Regions from separate parts of the Citricoccus sp. GCM10030269 genome, predicted to be linked through region 2. Evidence: predicted binding sites of a transcription regulator. Region 2 holds the regulator's gene; the other holds the start of a gene.

Region 1 (8,413 bases), 1.1 Mb from region 2:
TCTCCCACCTGGTGTCGGACCGTTCTCTGGAGGAACTGCACGCCTTCGCCGCCGCTGCCGGAGTGTCTCCCCGGGCCTTCGACGGCGACCACTATGACGTCCCGGTGGAGCGCTATGACGACCTGGTCGCCCGTGGTGCGGAGGAGGTCAGCGGCACCGAGTTGGTCCGGCGGCTCGTGGCCTCCGGGCTGCGCATTCCCGCCGCTCAACGTTCCGGCAAGCTGGACAAGGTCCTGATCCAGCGGTTCAACCGGCTGTTGCCGGGCCACTCTCCACTCGAGCGTGAACCCGTCGTCGCCGACCTTCTGGGGCGGTGGTCCCAACCGCACCGCCACTACCACGACCGCTCCCACCTGCTCGCGGTGCTCAAAGCCATCGACCTGCTGTTGCGCCACGGGGAAGAGTGCGGCCGGTGGACGCGCAGCGTCAAGTTGGCGGCGTGGTTCCATGACGCCGTCTATATCGCTGCTCCGGAGCGGGCACCGGGCCAGGATGAAGAGGACTCGGCCGTTCTCGCCGAGACCACCCTGTCCGAGCTCGGACTTCCCGAGGCCGAAATCGAGCAGACCTCGCGGCTGGTGCGCATGACCGCCCACCATCAACCACGGGACCCCGCCGACCGAGCCGGAGCCGTCCTCAGCGACGCCGACCTGGAGATTCTCAGCCGGCCACGCGGCGACTACGGCCGCTACCTCTCCGCCATTCGTGAGGAGTTCGCCCACGTGCCGGACCCGGACTTCGCGGCCGGCCGCGCCGCCGTCGTGCAGTCCTTGCTGGACTCCCGCCCGCTGTACCGCACCCGCACCGGGGCCCGATTCTGGGAGAAGGCGGCCCGGAGAAATCTCTCCGCCGAGCTCCACCCCACCTCCCGCCACTGGACCCCTTAACCCCCTCACTTTGCGGGCAGAACGAACCGGTTCGTTCTGCCCGCAAAGTGGGATGGGTAGAGAGGGTGCGGGTTAAACGCCGGAAGGCCCGGTCCTCTCGGGACCGGGCCTTCCGTGGTGTAGCGGGTGATCAGATGATCACATCATGCCGCCCATGCCACCCATACCGCCCATGCCACCCATGTCGTCGCCGCCGGGTGCAGCCGATGCCGGCTCCGGCTTGTCGGCCACGACGGCCTCGGTGGTCAGGAACAGGCCGGCGATCGAGGCGGCGTTCTGCAGAGCAGAGCGGGTCACCTTGACCGGGTCGTTGACGCCGGCAGCCAGCAGGTCCTCGTACTCACCGGTGGCGGCGTTGAGGCCGTGCCCGGCCGGCAGGCCCTTGACCTTGGCAGCCACGACACCCGGCTCCAGGCCGGCGTTGAAGGCGATCTGCTTCATCGGGGCCTCGACTGCGACCTTGACGATGTTCGCGCCGGTGGCCTCGTCACCCTCCAAGGAGAGCTTCGGGAACGCCCGAGCGCCGGCCTGGGTCAGGGACACGCCACCGCCGGCGACGATGCCCTCTTCCACGGCAGCCTTGGCGTTGCGGACGGCGTCCTCAATGCGGTGCTTGCGCTCCTTGAGCTCGACCTCGGTAGCGGCACCGGCCTTGATGACGGCCACGCCGCCGGCCAGCTTGGCCAGGCGCTCCTGCAGCTTCTCGCGGTCGTAGTCGGAGTCGGTGTTCTCCATCTCGGCGCGGATCTGCTTGACGCGTCCGGCAATCTCCTCGGCGTCACCGGCGCCTTCGACGATGGTGGTCTCGTCCTTGGTGATGACGACCTTGCGGGCGGTGCCCAGGGTCTCCAGTCCGGCGTTCTCGAGGGTGAGGCCGACCTCTTCGGAGATGACCTGGCCACCGGTGAGGATGGCGATGTCGGCCAGCATGGCCTTGCGGCGGTCGCCGAAGCCGGGTGCCTTGACGGCGACGGACTTGAAGGTGCCGCGGATCTTGTTGACGACCAGCGTGGCCAGAGCCTCGCCCTCGACGTCCTCGGCGATGATCAGCAACGACTTGCCGGACTGCATGATCTTCTCCAGCAGAGCGACCATGTCCTTCACGTTGGAGATCTTGGAGTTGACGATGAGGATGTAGGGATCCTCCAGCACAGTCTCCTGGCGCTCTGCGTCGGTGACGAAGTAGCCCGAGATGTAGCCCTTGTCGAAGCGCATGCCCTCGGTCAGCTCAAGCTCCAGGCCGAAGGTCTGGGACTCCTCGACGGTGACGACGCCTTCCTTGCCGACCTTGTCCAGCGCCTCGGCGATGAGGGAGCCGATCTGGGTGTCAGCGGCGGAGATGGAGGCGGTGGCGGCGATCTGCTCCTTGGTCTCGATCTCCTTGGCGGAGCCGACGAGCTCTTCGATCACGGCGGCCACGGCCTTGTCGATGCCGCGCTTCAGGGACAGCGGATCGGCGCCGGCGGCCACGTTCCGCAGGCCTTCCTTGACGAGGGCCTGAGCCAGCACGGTAGCGGTGGTGGTGCCGTCACCGGCAACGTCGTCGGTCTTCTTGGCGACCTCCTTGACGAGCTCGGCACCGATCTTCTCGTACGGGTCGTCGAGTTCGATCTCCTTGGCGATGGAGACGCCGTCATTGGTGATCGTGGGGGCGCCCCACTTCTTCTCCAGCACCACGTTGCGGCCGCGCGGGCCGAGCGTGACCTTGACCGCGTCGGCCAGGGTGTTCAGACCCCGTTCCAGGCCGCGGCGAGCCTCTTCGTCGAATGCAATGGTCTTGGCCATGTGTGCACTGTCCTTTCTGGACCTTGGCGTTGCTTGGCAGTACTCAACTGACCTGTGCAGTGCCCGCGACGGACGGCCCACAACCGGACCTCACCACGTTCAGGTCTGCCCCGCGATCACGACCACCCGCATGCCTGCGGGCTTGGCAGTCGGAACCTCGGAGTGCTAGTCCATATTTAGCACTCGCCACCTGAGAGTGCAAACATCGCTTCGGCCCGACGCGGGCTCTCTCAGCCGGCGTAATCCGCGTTGAGAACCACCGCGATCCCCGGAACGCGGGGCTCGTAGATCAGCGGCAGGCCGAGGTCGCTCGCCACCGCCTGAGCGGTGGTTTCGTTCACGGAGTAGTAGACGCCCGACGACGGCACGGAAAACCCCTGCCAGTTCCCGGTTCCGGCGACCGTGTACCCGGACGAGGACAGCGTTCCGGAGACCTGACCGGCGAGGCCGTTGATGGAGGACGCGTTGTAGACCTCAACCGGAGCCGAGGTGTCTCCGGTATCAGGAGTTGCCGATTCCGCTGGTGCCTCGGAGGCCGAAGGGCTCTCTGATGATTCCGGCTCCTCGGTCTGCTCTTCGTCCGAGCCGGCTGTCTCGGAGGGCTCGCTCGGTTCGGACGGGGCAGAGGACTCCGGCGATTCGACCGCTCCGGACAGCGCGGTGGAGGATTCGGCCGCCCTTGCCGGGCTGGAGTCCGGGCTCTCCGACGCCGAGGCACCGGCGGGCGCGCCGGACGTGGGGGCTCCCGCGGGTAACAAGGACGGCAGGACGAGGAAGCAGAAGGCGCCGACGATCAGGGCCAAGGCGGCGGCCACGGAAATCGAGAGCAACCCTGAGGAGGCGGACACCACGACGGCGTTGGCGCGGTGGGTTCCCTTGCGGTCGCGGTATTCGGGCACGTCGTCGAACTGATCGCGCGGATACTGAGTCATCGGCCACCATCACGAGATCTTCGGCAACGTGCCGCGCCGCCTCAGGGCGTCGCGGCACGGCCATGGACACGGCCCGGCAGGTACTGCGGTGCTCAGGCCTCTTGCCGCCGCGCACTGCGTGCACGGTGGCGTGTGGTCCGTAGTCTACGCAATCTCTTGACCAGCATCGGCTTATAGGCCAATGCCTCTTGGCGGTCGAGCAGGCCGTTGAGCACTTGGTAGTACGTGGTCGCCGAGAAGGAGAAGCGGTCCCGGATCGCCTGGTCCTTCGCCCCGCCGAACTTCCACCACTGGTCCTCGAAATCGAGGATGGTCCGTTCGCGCTCGGACAACTCGGATGACGCAGACAATTCGGACAGCTCAGACGACCCCGACTGTTCCGTCACAGAGGTCTCCGAATGATCCGCCTCGGCGGAGTGTGCTGCAGTCATGAGGTGGTCCTTCCGACGTCCTGTTCCGGCACGGCCCAGACGGGCCTGAAGCGGAGTACTCCACAGTCTAACGGGCCAAACTACATGCATGTTATTCCGCCGGCGGGTAGTCTGCCAGCGATGGAATTGATCAGCCCCCTCGACCCCGGTTGGGACCGCGCCCTGGCCCCACAGCGCGAGACGCTGGCCGCCGTCGGGACCGAGATCCGGCAACGACGCGCGGGCGGCGAGCAGATCCTGCCGGCCCCTGAGAATATTCTCCGGGCTTTCCGGCAGAGCTTCGACGAGGTCAAAGTCCTCATCCTCGGCCAAGATCCCTATCCGACCCCGGGCCATCCGATCGGCATGAGCTTCGCGGTCGACCGGCACGTCACGCCGCTGCCCCGGTCCCTGGCGAACATCTATCAGGAACTGGAGTCCGATCTGGGCATTCCGCCGGCGCCTCATGGTGATCTGACGGCGTGGGCCGATCAGGGCGTGCTAATGCTCAATCGGGTCCTGACCGTGACGGCTGGGCAACCAGCCAGCCACCGTCGCCTGGGCTGGGAAGCCATCACCGAGACGGCTGTGGCGGCGCTGGCGGCGCGGGGCACACCACTCGTCGCCATCCTGTGGGGCGCGGACGCACGGAGGATGGCTCCGGTGCTGCGCGGACCGGCCTCCGTCGGCATCGTCGAGTCACCGCACCCGTCTCCCCTCTCGGCTCACCGTGGCTTCTTCGGTTCGAGGCCGTTCAGCCGGACCAACGAGTTGCTGGTTCAAGCGGGCGCCGAACCGATCGACTGGCGAGTGGATCGAGGCGCCTGAGTCAACCACCGGACCCAGCAGCACCCATCGGCGCGCAGCAGCGCCTGGTGCCGGGCACCGCGGCAAGGTTGCGCTAGCGGCGACCAATCCGTCGTCGTTCGTTGGCTTGGAAGGCCTTGGTCAGCGGGCGGGCGATGGTGTCGCCCAGCACGACGCCGGCGGCGATTGCCATGATCACCGTCGCAGCGTTGAACAACCCGATCATGCCTTCTTCCATGGCCCCTGAGTCCATCGCGATCTTGTACATGGAGCGGAAAATGGTCAGACCGGGCAGGAGGAACAGGATGCCCGGGACGGCGACCACCAGCTGAGGAGCGCCCATCCGCAAAGCCACGTAACGGCCCAGCGCACCGATGGCCGCAGCCGCGATGGCCGGCGACAGTCGGGCGCCGGTGCCCACATACTCGGCCGCCACATAGACGACGTAGCCGAAGAGGGACACCACGGCGGTCGGCAACAGCAGTCGCCATTCGGACTGCTCGAAGATTGAATCCCAGATCGCGGCGGCGAACACCAGGATGCCCATCACCCACACCGGGTAACTGAAGCTTGGTTCGACCGCCAGATCCAGTTCGGGCACACCGACCAGAGAGGCGAACACGACGGCGGCCACGATCCCGGCGATCAGGGCAGCGAAGACCAGGAACGCCGAGACGAAACGCCCTGCCGCAGTCACGGGGAAGCCGTTGATGGCGTCCTGCACGGCGGAGACGAACCGGCCGGAGGGAAGCAACAGCATGATCCCGCCGGCAATGACGAGTGAGGGCGTGAGATCCACGTCCAGCGTGTACAGCACCAGGGTGATGAGCGTGGCCAGAAAGCCACCGACCATGATCGAGAAGAACTCGGGAATCCGAGCCCGGCCCAACTGGTCCACCACGGTGATCAACAGGCACGTGGAAAGCAGGGACACCCCGGCGCCCACCAGTCCGCCTCCGATGAACAACACGAAAGTGGCGGCGAACAGGCCGGCGGCCAGCGTGGACATCCACCGTGGGAAGGGCTTGGGCCGGTGCCGGATGTCCGCCAGCGTCTGCTGGGCCTCGTCGCGATCCATGTCACCGGCGGCCACGGCGGCGACCAACCGGTGCAGGTGTGCCAGCCCGGCATAGTTCTGAGACCAGGACCGGACCACCCGGTGAAGGGAGTACGGCATCTTGGCGCTGGGCGCGTAGTTCAGGGTGATCGACTGGTTGGTGATGTCGACCTCGGTCTCGTGGATGCCGAAGGCCTGGGTCACCACGATGATCGAGGTCTCGACCTCCAGAGCGCCGGCACCGAAGCGGAACATCGTCTCCCCCAGCTTCAGCGCGAAGTCCAGGGTGGTGCGGGCGTCGGCGTCGGCATTGTCCCGTGCCCGCAGGAAGGGGTTGACGTACGGGCTGTGCGCGAGCCGCTCCACGATGGACAGCGACTGCGTGGGCAGTGGCTCCGAGTGCATGATCCGCCGGAAGGCCGAACCACCCGGGAACCGCATGCGGCCCTTGGATGGTTTCTTGGGCTTTTTGTCGGGCGCAGCCGTCGGGGTCTCCCCCGTGGTCGGCTCGGAGGGCGCCAGAACAGATTGAGGCACGGGGTCCGACGTCGCAGGTTCCGTCAGGGACGACTCGGCAACTCCTCCGGTCGCCTCGTCCTCGCCTGCGGCGAGGGTCGGATGGCCTCGTTCCCGGCCGGTGTCCTGGCGCAGACTCTCTCCCGCCGGGGAGGAGGACAGTGAGGCAGTCTCTGTGCTGGATACCCTGATCCCGCCGGTGACCACCGCCTGGCCACCCGTCTGGCCGGCCGCTTCGGCAGCCGGCCCCAGGGCGAAATCGATGGCGGAGGTGGGAGCGGCGACCTCCTCGCCGGAATCTGAGTCGACGCCCTCGCCGGAGTCCGGGGTGCCGCCGTCGGCGTGCTGAGTGCCGTCTTTGAGGCCCTGCGGGCCGCCGTCGTCCGGGTTCTGGGCACCACCGTTGACGTCCGAGGGCCGATCGGCGGATTCCTCTTCGGAGCGCCGGGAGGGCTTGATGACGGGGATCTGGGCCAGGTCGGTCGGCGGCTCCTGAGCGTGCCGAAATCCAGACCGGGTCCCGGGGTTTTCCTCCACCGCCGCTCCCTTCAGGGCAGAACCGAAACACTCCCACCATGGTGTGCCACAGATACTTTACTGGCCCGCGATGAGGCTTCCGTACCAACTGTAGGTGCCAGTCCTCACGGCCTACGATCGGGTGGCCCCAGCCGCTCCTCGGACCATCGGAACCTCAACCGCCAGCGGGCAAAAGTCTCAGGGTTGATGGGCCATTCCCGCCGGCAGCCCCTGACAAAAGGTGTTCTGACGCAAACATGCCCCGCACTCTGGCGGGGCATGTTGGGAACTTCTCAACGTGGGTGGATCTTACTGGACTCGAACCAGCGACCTCTCGCGTGTGAAGCGAACGCTCTAACCAACTGAGCTAAAGATCCAGCGCTGCGCCAGCGATCCTACAAGGGGCTGACAGCTGTGAAAGCCTACCAGAACAGACGGTCAACGGGAAAACTGCCCACTGTGCCGAACGGCTCTAGGATGACGGGCATGCACATCACTATCCGGCCGACTCGAGCGTGCCCTGACGGAGACGGCGTGCAGTGGGTTCGCTGAGTTCTGAGCCGGCCTTCCGGACCGGTCTCTCGGTGGCGATCGCGACAGGACTGTACGGAATTTCCTTCGGGGCGCTGGCCGTGGCCGCCGGTCTGAGTACGTGGCAGACGATCGTGCTGAGCGCCTTCATGTTCACCGGCGGATCCCAGTTCGCGTTCATCGGTGTGCTCGCCGGTGGTGGCGCCGGCGCAGCCGCCACGGGAGCCGCCAGTCTGTTGGGCCTGCGCAACGGTGTCTACGGGATGCAACTGAACGCCATGCTGCGTCCCCGGACGGCCTTGAAACCCTTGGCGGCTCAGGTGACCATCGACGAGTCCGCGGCCACGGCCATGGCCCAACCGGACGCCCGCGGTCGCCGGGTCGGTTTCTGGACGGCCGGCGTCGGGGTGTGGGTGTTGTGGACGGCGTTCACGGTGGTGGGCGCCGTGACCGGAGACCTCCTCGGAGACCCGAAGACGTGGGGGCTGGACGGTGCGGCCGCCGCCGCCATGCTGGGCCTGCTGTGGCCGCGGCTGAAGTCCGCAGACGCGTGGGCTCTGGCCGTCGTCGCCGCGCTGATCACCACGCTGACCCTGCCGCTGCTGCCGTCTGGTATCCCCATTCTGGTCGCGGCGGCGGTCGCCGGGCTGTGGGGTTGGTTCCGGCCACGAAGAGTGTCTCCCAGGCACGAGGCACGCACGGCGCAGGACAAGGAGGATCGGTCATGACCATGTGGGGATGGGTGCTGTTGGCCAGTGCCGTCGCGTTCGCCACCAAGATGCTCGGCTACCTGGTCCCGGCGCGCTGGCTGGAGGATCCCAGGATGCTGCAGACGGCCAATGCCGTGACGATCGGGCTGCTGGCCGCGCTGGTGGTGATGAACTCGGTGGGTGACGGGCAGGGACTCCTGCCGGATGCGCGGCTCGGGGCCCTGGTGGCGGCGGCGGTGGCCTTGCTGTTGAGGGCGCCATT
Region 2 (13,196 bases):
CAGCACCAGCACCACGGTGCCGGAGGCGGCGACGTCGGCCACCCCGGTGCCGGAGAACACCGACCGGGTGTGCGGAATCCGCGCCCGGCGCGACTGTTTGGCGGCGGCCACCAGGGCGGCGTCCCACTTGGCGATCGCTTTGGCCGCCTTCTCCGCCTTCCACCGCACGATGGACCGTTCGGCCTGCCAGGGATGGACGGCGTCGATGCCGAGCTCGGTCGCCGTCTGGATCGCCAGCACATCCCGGTCGCCCTTGGCCAGGGCCTGGACCAGGACCAGTTCGGGCGAGGGCACCGGCTCGTCCACGACGCTCTCGGCCGTCACCTCCAGCCGGTCCGGAGCGGCGGAGAGCACCGACCCGGACACCCTCCGGCCGGTCCCGTCCGCCACGTCGACCCGCTCGCCCGGTCCCAGGCGCATCACCTGGGCAGCGTGGCGGGCCTCGGAACCGGTCAGCACGACGACGGCGCCGGCCGTCACGTGCTGCAGGTCGCCCTCGGCGGCGTAGAAGACGGGATCGCTCACAGGTTCTTGAGGTTGTCCCGCAGCTTCGAGAACAGGCCCCGCTGCTCAGTGGTGCCGTGCACGCGGTCTTCACCGCGCACCGTGGCGAGCTGTTCCAGCAATTGCCTCTGCTCGTCGTCGAGCCGGGTGGGGGTCTCGACCCGGAGCGTGACTTTGAGGTCACCGCGTCCGTTGCTCCGCAGCCGGCCGACACCCAGACCTTTGAGCGTCTGCACCTCGCCGGACTGGGTACCGGCCTTGACCGGGACCTCCTGCTCGCCGTCGAAGGTGTCCAGCGTGAGGGTGGTGCCGAGGGCCGCCGCTGTCATCGGGACGCTCATGGTGGCCAGCAGATGATCACCGTCCCGTACGAAGACGTCGTGCTGGCGCACCTCGATCTCGACGTACAGGTCCGCGTGGGGACCGCCGCCCGGGCCGGCCTCACCGCGGCCGGCGAGCTGGATGCGGGTGCCGGTGGCGACGCCGGCCGGGATCTTGATGGTCAGCGAGGTGCGCTCACGGATCCGGCCCTGGCCCGAGCACTCGCGGCAGGGATCCGGAATGACCGTTCCGAAGCCCTGGCAGGCCGAGCAGGTTTCGGCGGCCATGACGGTGCCGAGGATGGAGCGCACGGGACGCCGGACGGCACCCTGGCCGTTGCAGATAGTGCAGGTCTCCGGCTGGGTCCCGGGCTGGCAGCAGGAGCCGTCACACGTGGGGCACACCACGGCAGTGTCCACCTCGAGCGTCTTCTCGGTACCGAAGACGGCGTCCCGGAGATCGATGCTGGCGGTGATGAGGGCGTCCTGGCCGCGGCGAGCCCGTCCGGTCGGACCGCCACCCATGCCACCGGATCCACCGGCGCCGAAGAACGTCTCGAAGATGTCCTGGAAACCGCCGAAGTCGGCGCCGCCGAAGCCGCCGCCCATGCCACCGGTGCCGTTCTCGTGGCCCGTGGCGTCGTAATTGCGCCGCTTCTCGGGGTCCGAGAGGACCTCGTAGGCCCGGGTGACGCTCTTGAACTGATCGGCGGCGTCCGGCGCGGGGTTCACGTCGGGGTGGAACTTGCGGGCCAACTTGCGGTAGGCGCGCTTGATCTCCTCGGCGGAGGCGTCCCGGCCCACGCCGAGTACCTCGTAATGGTCAGCCACGGTCTGCGGTGTTCCTTCCGGATGGGGATGGTGGTGAAGCTCGTTCTGGACGGTCGGGCCGTCCCGCCGCTATTGCGACAAGATCCTGGACAGATAACGGGCGATGGCACGCACGGCGGTCATGGTGCCGGGATAGTCCATGCGCGTCGGCCCCACGATTCCGAGTTTGGCGCCGGAACCGGGCCCGTATCCGGCGGCGATCACCGAGGTCTCGGACAGGGAACCGGTGTTCTCGGAGCCGATGCGCACACTGAGGCCCCGCACATCCTGCTCCATCTCGGTCAACAGACGCAACAACACGACCTGTTCCTCAAGCGCTTCGAGGATGGGGCCGATCGAGAAGGGGAAGTCGCCGGTGGACCGGGCCAGGTTGGCCGTACCGGCCATGATGATTCTGTCTTCTCGACGGGCGGCCAGCAAATGGTCCAGTTGTCCCGCGAAGGCTTCGGCCAGTGCTCGGTCCTCCGGCGGCACCGCATCCAGGGCCAGCCGGAGACCGTCCGCCGCCTGCGCCGGCGTCAGACCGTCCAGGTGACGCAGGAACAATTGCTTCAACGCGGTCAGGGGGGCTTCCGTGGACTCGCCCGGGTCGAGGTCCAGACCGAAGGCCCGCTGGTCGACCTGACCGGTGGAGAAGATCACCACCACAAGCGCCCGGTTCGGCGCCAGGGAGACGAACTCGATATGCCGGATGGTCGAGGAGTCCACGTGTGGGAATTGCAGGACGGCGACCTGATTGGTCAACTGCGCCAGCAGCCGCACGGTGTTGGACATCATCTCGTCGAAATCACCGGTCGATTCCAACAGCGTCTGCACGGCACGCTTCTCGGCCGCGGACAGCGGCTTGACCTCGGAAATCTGGTCCACGAAGACGCGGTAACCCTTATCCGTGGGGATGCGCCCAGAGGAGGTGTGGGGCGCGACGATGAGGCCCTCTTCTTCGAGAGCGGCCATGTCATTGCGCACGGTGGCCGACGAGACGCCCAGCTGATGGCGATCCACCAGGGCCTTGGAGCCGACGGGCTCACGCAAGGCGACGTAGTCGTCCACGATGGCCTGGAGGACCTGCATGCGGCGCGGATGTTCGCTCATCTCACCCTTCCCATCCTCATTTCGGCTTAGCACTCGACACTGTCAAGTGCCAAGTCTAGTACGCGCGTCCAATCCGCCCCAGTGCAGCCCAGTGCAGCCCAGCGCAGCTCAGCGCGAGCCGGTCCACCGAATCGCCCGTGCTCGTTGCTAGCGTCGGCTCTCGTGGATTGGAACAGCTGGGGCCCGGGCACCCTCGACGGCGGTTTCCGCCCTGCCGCCCGCACCGTCACCGAGGTCCCCGCCGACCCGGGGACCGTCCTGGAGGACACCGAGACCGGATTCACCGGCGCCGTGCTCCGGGTCGAGAAGTCCGGCGGCGTTCACCTGGTGGTCCTCGAGGGTCACAACGGCCGGGCCAGGTCATTCCCGCTGGGCTATGGGTTTCTCGTGGACGGCGCCCCGGTGAAAGTCGTGGCCCCCAGCCCCGCCTCGACGCCCGGCGACGGCGGCTCGCGTCCGGCCCGGACGGCGTCGGGCTCTGTGCGCGTGGAGAACGCGCGGGCCCGCACCGCTCGCGCCTCCCGCATCTGGGTCGAGGGCGTCCATGACGCCGAGTTGATCGAGAAGGTCTGGGGTGAGGACCTACGGCTGGAGGGCATCGTGGTCGAGCCGTTGCACGGCGTGGACGACCTGGCCGGCGCGATCACCGACTTCTCCCCCGGCCCACGGCGCCGGCTCGGGATTCTGGTGGACCACCTCGTCAGCGGTTCCAAGGAGGAGCGCATCGCCCGCGAGGCCCTGAAGGTGCCCGGGGCCAGGGGCGACGTGCTGATCGTCGGCCACCCCTACGTGGACGTCTGGCAGGTCATCAAGCCGGCGGTGCTGGGCATCGAGGCTTGGCCCGTGGTTCCCAAAGGTCAGGATTGGAAGACCGGGATCCTCAAGGGACTGGGGTGGCCGCATCGCACCAAGGAGGACGTCGGGCTGGGCTGGAAGAGGATTCTTTCCTACGTCAGGACCTACGCCGATCTGGAACCGGCACTGCTGGGCCGGGTCGAGGAAGTCATCGACTTCCTCACGGCCACCAGCGACTGAGGTGCGCCGTTCACCTCGCCCCCGGCGGTAGAGTGTCGATCAACAGCATCTGAGCAGTACAGCATGAGCAGTACAGCATGAGCAGCGATCCGGAAAGGCCATGGACGTGTCCCAGCAGCATCCCGGCGGACCACACCGCCAGCGTCCGTCCGCTGCCTCCCAGCGTGACCAGCACTTGCAGGGCTCACCGGCCCAAGCCGAACCGCTGACCCCCGCTGAGGACCGCCAATGGGCCACACTGGCGCATTTCGGGGGCGTCCTGGCATGCATCCCCTCGCTGATCATCTACCTGGTCTTCCGTCATCGCGGCCCCTTCACGGCTCAGGAGGCCAAAGAGGCCCTGAACTTCACGCTGCCGCCGACCGTGCTGGCCATCGTGGCCAATCTCCTCGCGCTGATTCCGATCATCGGCGGCATCTTCGGCATCGTCGCCATGCTCATCTGGCTGTTCATGACCGTCTCCGGCGTGGCTGCCGGCATCCAGTGCAACAAGGGCCGCCCGTACCGGTACCCGATCAACCTGCGCCTGATTCAGTAGTTCGCTCAGAACCGCCTGCTCAGAAGCCCGCCAACCGCCGCACAATGGCGTCGTCGAGCAGCCGGCCCTGCAGCGTCGGCACCACTCTGCCGGTCACGGCGGCGCGACCGTCCAGCAGTCCCTCCGCGATCATCGCGGCGATCTCGCGCTTGGCGTGCGCACCGCCGTCGGGCGCCGATTCCTCCAGGGCGGAGATCTCCAGCCCCTCGGCGAGCCGGACACCCAGCATGACGCGTTCGAGGAACCGCGCCTCGGCGTCGGGCTCCTCTCGCCCCACGGACGGTGACACGCCCGTGGCCAGCCGCTGCGCGTAAGCGGCGGGGTGCTTGGCGTTCCAGAACCGCACCCCGGCCAGGTGGGAGTGCGCCCCGGGGCCGGCACCCCACCAGTCCTGGTCCCGCCAATAGGCCATGTTGTGCCGGGCCCGATGTGCTCCGGTGCCCTCGGGGTCACGCGCCCAATTCGAGATCTCGTACCAGCGGTATCCGGCCTCGGACAGCAGCCGCTCCGCCAGCAGGTACTTGTCGGCCTGATCATCCGGGTCGACGTCGGCCACGGACCCACGTTTGACGGCCGCACCGAACTTCGTGCCGTCCTCCACGATGAGCGAGTACGCCGAGATGTGGTCCGGCTCCAGGGCCACGGCCGCCTCAACGGTGCTCTGCCAGTCCGCCAGCGACTCCCCCGGCGTGCCGTAGATCAGATCCAGAGAGACCTCCAGTCCGGCCTCGCGGGCCCACCCGACGGCGGCGGGCACGTTCTCCTGGCGGTGTGTGCGCTCCAGCGTGGCCAGCACGTGGGGCACCGCCGACTGCATGCCGAAGGAGACGCGGGTGAACCCGCCGTGTGCGAGTTCCCGCAGCGAGTCGGCCGTCACCGAGTCCGGGTTCGCCTCGGTGGTGATCTCCGCGCCGGGCGTGACACCGAACAGCTCCCGGGCCCGGTCGAGGATGCTCACCAGGTCCGACGCGGGCAGCAACGTGGGGGTGCCGCCGCCGAAGAATACGGTCTCCAGAGTGCGCGGAGGCACATCCGAGGCGGTCAGGGCCTGGGCCGCGAACTCGAGCTCTCCGGAGACGGTGTCCGCGTAAGAGCTTCGGGACGCCCCGGGACCCAGGTCTTCGGCGCTATAGGTGTTGAAGTCGCAATAACCGCAGCGCACGGTGCAGAACGGCACGTGCACGTACAGGCTGAAGGTTCGGGGGCGGCCGGCCTCGGCCGCGGCGCGAACCCGGTGGGCGACGTCGTCGGGGAAGCGGCCGTCGTCGGGCGCGGGATCACCGAGAGGAAGAGTGGAAGGCACTGCTGGAACAGCCGCGCTATTTCTTGGCGCCGGACTCGGAGCCGGCCCCGTCCGAGGAGAGCGCGGCGATGAAGGCCTCTTGCGGGACCTCGACCCGGCCGACCATCTTCATGCGCTTCTTGCCCTCCTTCTGCTTCTCCAAGAGCTTGCGCTTCCGGGAGATGTCACCGCCGTAGCATTTCGAGAGCACGTCCTTGCGGATGGCCCGGATGTTCTCACGGGCGATGATGCGCGAACCGATGGCCGCCTGGATCGGCACCTCGTACTGCTGCCGCGGAATCAGTTCCTTGAGCTTGCTGGTCATCTTGACGCCGTAGGCGTAGGCCGTGTCCTTGTGGGTGATGGCACTGAACGCGTCCACCTGCTCGCCCTGCAGCAGGATGTCGACCTTGACCAGGTCGGCGGACTGGTCCCCGTCGGCCTTCCACTCCAGGGAGGCGTAGCCCTTGGTGCGGGACTTGAGCAGATCGAAGAAGTCGAAGACGATCTCGGCCAGGGGAATCCAGTAGCGGATCTCCACCCGCTCCTCGGAGAGGTAGTCCATGCCCTTCATCTGTCCGCGTTTGCCCTGGCACAGTTCCATGACCGCACCGATGAACTCGCTGGGCACGATCACGGTGGCCGAGGCCATCGGCTCGCGCACCTCCCGGATCTTGCCCTCCGGGAACTCGGAGGGATTCGTCACCGTGACCACCGACTGGTCCTCCCGCGTGACCTCGTAGACCACGTTGGGCGCCGTGGAGATCAGATCCAGGTTGAACTCCCGCTCAAGCCGTTCGCGGATGATCTCCAGGTGCAGCAGGCCGAGGAAGCCCACGCGGAATCCGAAGCCGAGGGCCACGGAGGTCTCCGGCTCGTAGGTCAGGGCGGCGTCATTGAGCTTGAGCTTGTCGAGGGCGTCACGCAGGACGGGATAGTCGGAGCCGTCGATGGGGTACAGGCCGGAGAAGACCATCGGCTTGGGATCGGCATAGCCGCCGATGCGTTCCGCAGCCGGCTGCGCGGCCCCGGTCACGGTGTCACCGACCTTCGACTGGCGCACGTCCTTCACGCCGGTGATGAGGTACCCGACCTCGCCGACGGCCAGGCCCTTGGACGGGATGGGCTCGGGCGACGAGACCCCGATCTCGAGCAGTTCGTGAGTGGCCCCGGTGGACATCATGGTGATCTTCTCGCGCGGAGACAGTTTGCCGTCCACCACGCGGACATAGGTCACCACGCCGCGATAGGTGTCATAGACGGAGTCGAAGATCATCGCTCGGGCCGGGCCCTGCGCGTCGCCCTCTGGTGGCGGGACCGCCTTGACCACCTGATCCAGCAGCTCTTCGACCCCCACCCCGGTCTTGCCGGAGACCCGCAGTACATCCTGCGGATCGCAACCGATCAACCCGGCGATCTCCGCGGCGTACTTGTCCGGTTCGGCCGAGGGTAGGTCGATCTTGTTCAGCACCGGGATGATCGCCAGTTCGTGCTCCATGGCCAGATACAGATTGGCCAGGGTCTGCGCCTCGATGCCCTGGGCCGCATCGACCAGCAGGATGGCGCCCTCACAGGCGGCCAGTGAGCGGGAGACCTCGTAAGTGAAGTCGACGTGCCCCGGAGTGTCGATCATGTTCAGGGCGTAGGTGGCGGACGTCCCGGTCTCGTCCTCGACCGCCCAGGGCATCCGAACGGCCTGGGACTTGATGGTGATGCCGCGCTCGCGCTCGATGTCCATCCGGTCCAAGTACTGGGCCTTCATATCCCGAGGCTGGACGACGCCGGTCGACTGCAGCATGCGGTCTGCCAGCGTCGACTTGCCGTGGTCGATGTGCGCGATGATGCAGAAATTCCGGATCACCGACGGATCGGTGGCGGCGGGCACCGGGGCATGGCTCGCCTTGGGCGACACGGGCATCTTCCTTCAACTCGGCAGTACTCGGGGCTGATCGTCCATTCTTCCACGTTTCCTGGGCAGCGGCGGTGTCCGGCGGCCCGTGATAAGCTGTATAGCTGTGTGTCCGCGCAGGTCGACGGGCACTCCCGGAACGGCTCAACCAGGTATCCCCACGCCGCTCAGTCGCCGGAACCGGGATTATCCCTCACCGACCACGTCAGAAGACAACAGAAAGACCGTTCCTTGGCAAACATCAAGTCCCAGAAGAAGCGCATCCTGACCAACGAGAAGGCGCGTCTGCGTAACGTCGCCGTGAAGTCCGAACTGCGTACCGCTATCCGCGCTGTGGACAAGGCCATCGCCGCCGGCGATCAGGCCGCAGCTTCGTCCGCCGTCGCCCTGGCCAGCAAGAAGCTGGACAAGGCGGCCAGCAAGGGCGTCATCCACAAGAACCAGGCTGCTAACCGCAAGTCCGGTATCGCCAAGCGCCTTCAGAGCGTCAACGCCTGATCTGCGGCTGAACGCCGCACCTCGCGGGTGATCAGCGAAGCCCCCGTCCCTTCACGGACGGGGGCTTCGGTGTGTCTGGAGAAGATGTCTGGTGACGGTCACCGGCGAGCAGCGAGGGCGATGCGGGTGACGGCCTTCTCGACGGCATAGTCGGCGTCCTTGGCCTGTCCCTTGGCCTCGGCGTCGGCCTGAGCCACCCACTCGATGGCGGCGGCGATGGTCGCCGGGTTCCAGAACCGCACCGTCTCCGACACCCTCCGTGCCTGCCACGGGGCCATACCGAGCACTCCGGCCAGTTGTCCCTGACCGATGCGGGCGTCCACGATGCGGGCGATCTGGCGGGTCTTCAGGGCCAGGGCACCGGTGATGGCCGGAGCGGAGACCCCCGTGGCCAGAGCGTGCCGGAGCAGGGCCGTCGCCGGTCCGGCCCGTCCTTCGATGGCGGCATCGGCGACCTTGAACGCCGTCGCCTCTACGCGGCCGCCGTAGTAGCGGTCCACCATCTCGGTGGTCACGGTTCCCTCAGTGTCCTCGGCGAGCTGTTGGCAAGCCGCGGCCAGATCGGCCAGCGAACCTCCGGCCGCGTCCAGCAGCGAACGGACTGCTTCCGGGTCGATGGAGCGGCCTCGGGACCGGAACTCCCCGACGACGAAGTCGGTCTTGTCCGCCTCGGAGGAAATGGGCTGACACTCGACCAGGACACCGGCCTCCGTGACGGCGTCCAGCAACTTCTTGCCGCGATTGCCGCCGGTGTGACGCAAGATCAGCGTGACGTCGTCGGCGGGGGCACGAACGTAGTCCAGGCAGTCGACGAGGAAGGCCTCGGTCATCTCCTGCAGCCCGTCGATCTGCAGGATCTTGGCCTCTCCGAACAGCGACGGGCTGGCGAGCATGGACAGTTGGCCGGCCTCGTACTCTCCGGCCTCCAGGCGGTGCACCTCCAGCCCCGGATCCTGTTCGCGCAGGACGGTCCGCACCCGATCGGTGACACGGGTGGCGATGAAGTCCTCGGGCCCTTTGAGGAGCATGAGCCGGGCCGGCTTGACGGTGCGCCAGTCCGCCCCGGAACGCGTGGGACGGCGGGAACGACTCGAGGCGGGCATGCGTCTCATCCTACCGGCGGGATCCGGCCATCGTCGGCACCAGCTCTCCCTTCCGCAGCGACAGCACCGTGGTCCCGTGTAGGTCCGTGCGCACCACTGGACCGTGGCGTTCGAGTTCGCCGATGATCGCCGGATGCGGGTGTCCGTACGTATTGTCCTCCCCGACGCCGACCACGGACAGCGCCGGATCCACGGCTCGGATCACGTCGGCGCCACCGTTGCTGGCCCCGTGATGAGCGACCTTGAGAACATCCACGGAGTCCGGGTAGACCCCCTGCTGAAGCAGAGACCGGGCGGCGTCCTCCTCCAGATCGCCGGTGAGCAGTACCGAGTACTCGCCCTGCGGGGTGTGCACGGTGGCCAGCATCTGCATCGAGGCGTCGTTCTCCGAGGCCGCGGAGTGGTCGGCATCCAGCACGGTCCAGTTCACCCACCAGCCCGGCGCCGGCCGGTCGCGCTCTTGTTTCCCACCTACCTGCTGCCCACCCACCCGGCCAGTCTCCCCCGATGCCGGCTGCCGGGCTCCGTTCAGCGCCGGAACCCTGGTCTCGGTCCCCTCGGAGGCGGTCGAGTACAGGATGTCGGCCGGCCGGCAGCAGTCGACGACCGCCGCGGCGCCCCCGGTGTGGTCTGCATGCAGGTGGGACAGCACCAAGAGATCGACTCGATCCACGCCGAGTCGATCCAGGCACGCCCTCGCGTCGGCCGGCTCCGGCCCGGTGTCCACCACCATTGCCGACCGATCACCGGTGCGCAGCGCCACCATGTCCCCCTGTCCGACGTCGCAGGCGGCCAACGACCAGTCCTCCGGCACCGGACCGGCCGGCGGAGCGAGGACCACGCCGAGCTGGCTGCCCGCAGCGGCACAGATGACCGTCCACGCGACGGTGACGCTCCAGCGCAAGCGGGGATTCGACGTCGTGCGTCCGGTGTTGGACTGCCCGAGCCGACGGACCCGGGCCGGCCGCGTGCGTTCCCACCGCAGCACGAGCCACAGCAGGGCCACGGCTGCCGTCAGATGCAGAAAGACGAGCACCACCCCGGTGGTCCCCTCCGGCCACGGTTGGACTGCTCCGGGCCAGCGTGAGACCACCGTGGCGATCCAGCCGATCCCCGCGGCGGGCCAGCCGATCACCCAGAACACCACGGCCGCGAGTCCGGGGAACGGAACAGCCACCACCGCCGCGGCCGTTCCGGGAACGGTGACGAACGGGACCAGCGGCGCCGCCAACAGGTTGGCCGGGACCGAGTAAGCACTCAGATCCCCGGTCATGCCCACGAGGATCGGCTGGCAGGCGATCTGGGCGCACACCGTGACCGCCAGAGCCGCCCCGATGGTTCCGGCCACGGGTCCGGGCATCCAGTGCCGTAACGCAGCGGTCAACCATTGCTCCACGGGCCGAGCCGCCAGGACGATGCCGCACGTGGCGGCCACGGAGAGTTGAAATGCCGGTTCGGTGACCAGGGCCGGTTCCCAACACAGGAGCACACACACGGCGAGGAACAGCAGCGGCACGGCATGACGGCCCCGGCCGAAGAAGACGGCCCAGGCTCCCAGTGCACCCATCACAGCGGCGCGGATGACCGACGGTTCTGCGCCCACCACGATCACGAAGATCACCAGCACTCCGAGAACGGTCGCCAAGACCACGGGGCGTCGAATCCGGAACGACCGCAGGGTCATGGTGACGGCCCCCGCGATGAGGGTGCAGTTCGCTCCGCTGACGGCGCTGAGATGGCTCAGTCCGGACGTCTTCATCGCCTCGTCCAGGTTCGGTTCCTGGGCAGAGCGGTCTCCCAGGACCAACCCCGGCAGCAGTTGTGGGGCGTCGCCCACCGAGCCGGTGGCCGCCTCGCGAACCGCCGTGCGGACCAGGTCCCGGCCCGTGGATCCGCTCGACCCGGCGGTACCGTCAGTGGAGCTCGGGCAGGAGCCGGTATCCGGAGCGGTCTTCGCCCGGGCGAACACCGAATCGTTCTGCGCCTCGAGCGTCGCGACGAAGCAGAGGGGCGTACCGGCATCCAGATCGCTCCAATGGCGGCCGCCGGACACGATCACGCTCGCACCGCCGGGGACCGACCCCAGGGGGTGACCGAACCGCTCCACGGTCACCGGCAGATGCCAGCTCGGCCCGAAGGCTCCGGCAGACCGCGTCGATGAGCCGGTCGTTTCCCCCGACAGCCGCACCGGTTGATCCGTGGCCACGGCGTCCTCCCAGCCGGAACTGTTCACGGGAGCCCGGTGTCCCACCGCCTGGACGCCGGCCACCGCCGCGATCCACAGGGCACAAGCCGAGAGGGCCATCACCATGGACGGCCATTCCGTTCGGTTCCAGCGCACCAAGAGCGCGGTGCAGACGACGGCGGCGCCGGCCAACACCCACGGGAGCAGGACCGCCATCGCATACGGAAGCGCCTGAACCGCCAGGCATGTCGCCACGGTCGCGAGGGCCGCGGGCAGGAGCCGGAGGTCGACCGCCCCGGAGACTCTGCCCTCGGCCCGCACGGTCACCAGGCGACCAGTCCATCCAGCTGTTCCATCATGGCCGGGCCGATCCCGGACACGGCGTCCAGATCCTCCATCGAGCCGAACGGTCCGACCTGTTCGCGGTGATCCACAATGCGGCCGGCCAGCGCCGGACCGATGCCGGGAAGCTCCTCCAGTGCGGTCACGTCGGCGGTGTTGAGATTGACAGTGGCCGCGCCGTCAGCCCCCGCCTTCCCGGCTCCCGCCACCCCAGGCGCCGGTGTCGCGGCTGGAGCCTCCGGGATGTCCGGCCCGGGCACCATGATCTGGCTGCCGTCGGTGGCCGGCGCCGCCAGATTCAGCCGGTCCAACTGAGCCTCACCGGTCGCGCCGCCGACGGACTGCAGGGCGTCCGCCACCCGAGACCCCTCCGGCAACTCAACCAGGCCGGGCTCGCGCACTTCACCGGCCACATGCACGGTGACGGAGCCGCTACCGGCCGGGTCCGCCGTCGGGCTCACCGAGCGCGGTGCCGGTTCGGAGGAATCGAGAACCGGAGCCGCTGCTGGAGCTGTCTCCCCTCCGGGGCCGGCCGGAGACGTTAGCCAACCGACCACCCACCACGCCCCGGCGAGCACGGCCAGCAACAGGACAGCCGACGTGACGATGCGAGTGCGCCAGAGCAGAAGGGGCCCGGGCTCCTGCTCCCATTCCTCTGCGGACCTCAGGTGTGCGGCGTCATCCGGCTGCGCATCTGCAGCCGGACCGCGGTGACTGTGCCGTCCCATGTCTCCCAGCCTGCTCCGTGACCGTGTCCGACGGGAGACCCCGGTGTATCCGCTGGGGACGGCTCGCGTCTACTCGTCACGCTGTGCAGTAGTCAGGGGATTCAGCGTGACACCGAGAGCTCCGAGCCCCAAGTGCGCCGCCAGTACGGCGGGCAGCTGAATCACCGGCACCGGGAGCGCGGAGTGGTCCTGCAGTCGTCCGGCCAGCTCGTGCGCGGCCGGGTCATTGCCGAACCCGTGCACCGCAAGCCTTTCGGGCTGACCACTGTTCTCCGTGGCGAGGTCAACCAGCCGGTCGGTCGCCTTGCTGATGGACCGTTCGCGGTCCATCAGTGAGACCATCCCGTCGTCCAGGGTCAGGACCGGTTTGACGTGCAACAGGGTGCCGAGCAGGCCGGCCATCGCGCCGATGCGACCACCTCGCCGCAGTTGTTCGAGGTTGGGCACCGTGAAGTAGACGGCGGAATCTTGAGTGGCCGCATCGATGCTGGAGAGCAATTGCTCGGGCCCGACGCGCAGCCCGGCGGCGATCACGGCGTCGAGCACCACGGTCCCGAGAGCGAATCCCGTGGTCTGCGAATCCACCACGGTGACGGGGATCAGCGACTCCCGCGCCGCCAACCGGGCGGCCTCGACCGTCCCGGACAGCTTGCCCGAGATATGGATCGCGATGATTTGCTCGTAGCCCGATTCGGCCAGTTCCTGGAACACCGCGGAGAAGACTCCCGGAGAGGGCCGAGAAGTCTTCACGGACGTTCCGGCAGCCAGCGCCAACTGCAGCTCGCGGAGTAGATCGGCGTTTCCTTCGGTGTGGATGTTCTCGCCCACC

The links. The regulator HrcA, encoded in region 2, represses chaperone genes, less so after heat shock. The targets are predictions, from matches to a motif close to TTNGCACTCGNNNNNNNCGAGTGCNAA.
Region 1: the regulator HrcA is predicted to act here: its motif matches at 2,849-2,875, upstream of groL (chaperonin GroEL).

The regions. Positions count from the first base shown of each region.
Region 1 covers NZ_JBHTCV010000005.1:1,291,601-1,300,013, forward strand. Annotated here, with positions in the region: gene ACFQQD_RS12995 (DUF4031 domain-containing protein) at 1-887, shown strand, start outside; gene groL (chaperonin GroEL) at 1,026-2,672, opposite strand; gene ACFQQD_RS13005 (LytR C-terminal domain-containing protein) at 2,903-3,604, opposite strand; gene ACFQQD_RS13010 (DUF3263 domain-containing protein) at 3,697-4,035, opposite strand; gene ACFQQD_RS13015 (uracil-DNA glycosylase) at 4,156-4,842, shown strand; gene ACFQQD_RS13020 (threonine/serine exporter family protein) at 4,916-6,931, opposite strand; tRNA gene ACFQQD_RS13025 (tRNA-Val) at 7,214-7,287, opposite strand; gene ACFQQD_RS13030 (AzlC family ABC transporter permease) at 7,495-8,169, shown strand; gene ACFQQD_RS13035 (AzlD domain-containing protein) at 8,166-8,413, shown strand, end outside.
Region 2 covers NZ_JBHTCV010000005.1:204,650-217,845, reverse strand. Annotated here, with positions in the region: gene ACFQQD_RS08125 (16S rRNA (uracil(1498)-N(3))-methyltransferase) at 1-525, opposite strand, end outside; gene dnaJ (molecular chaperone DnaJ) at 522-1,655, opposite strand; gene hrcA (heat-inducible transcriptional repressor HrcA) at 1,725-2,747, opposite strand; gene ACFQQD_RS08110 (DUF3097 family protein) at 2,910-3,782, shown strand; gene ACFQQD_RS08105 (DUF4870 domain-containing protein) at 3,883-4,320, shown strand; gene hemW (radical SAM family heme chaperone HemW) at 4,340-5,623, opposite strand; gene lepA (translation elongation factor 4) at 5,640-7,514, opposite strand; gene rpsT (30S ribosomal protein S20) at 7,743-8,009, shown strand; gene holA (DNA polymerase III subunit delta) at 8,108-9,112, opposite strand; gene ACFQQD_RS08080 (ComEC/Rec2 family competence protein) at 9,123-11,624, opposite strand; gene ACFQQD_RS08075 (helix-hairpin-helix domain-containing protein) at 11,621-12,367, opposite strand; gene ACFQQD_RS08070 (DegV family protein) at 12,437-13,196, opposite strand, start outside.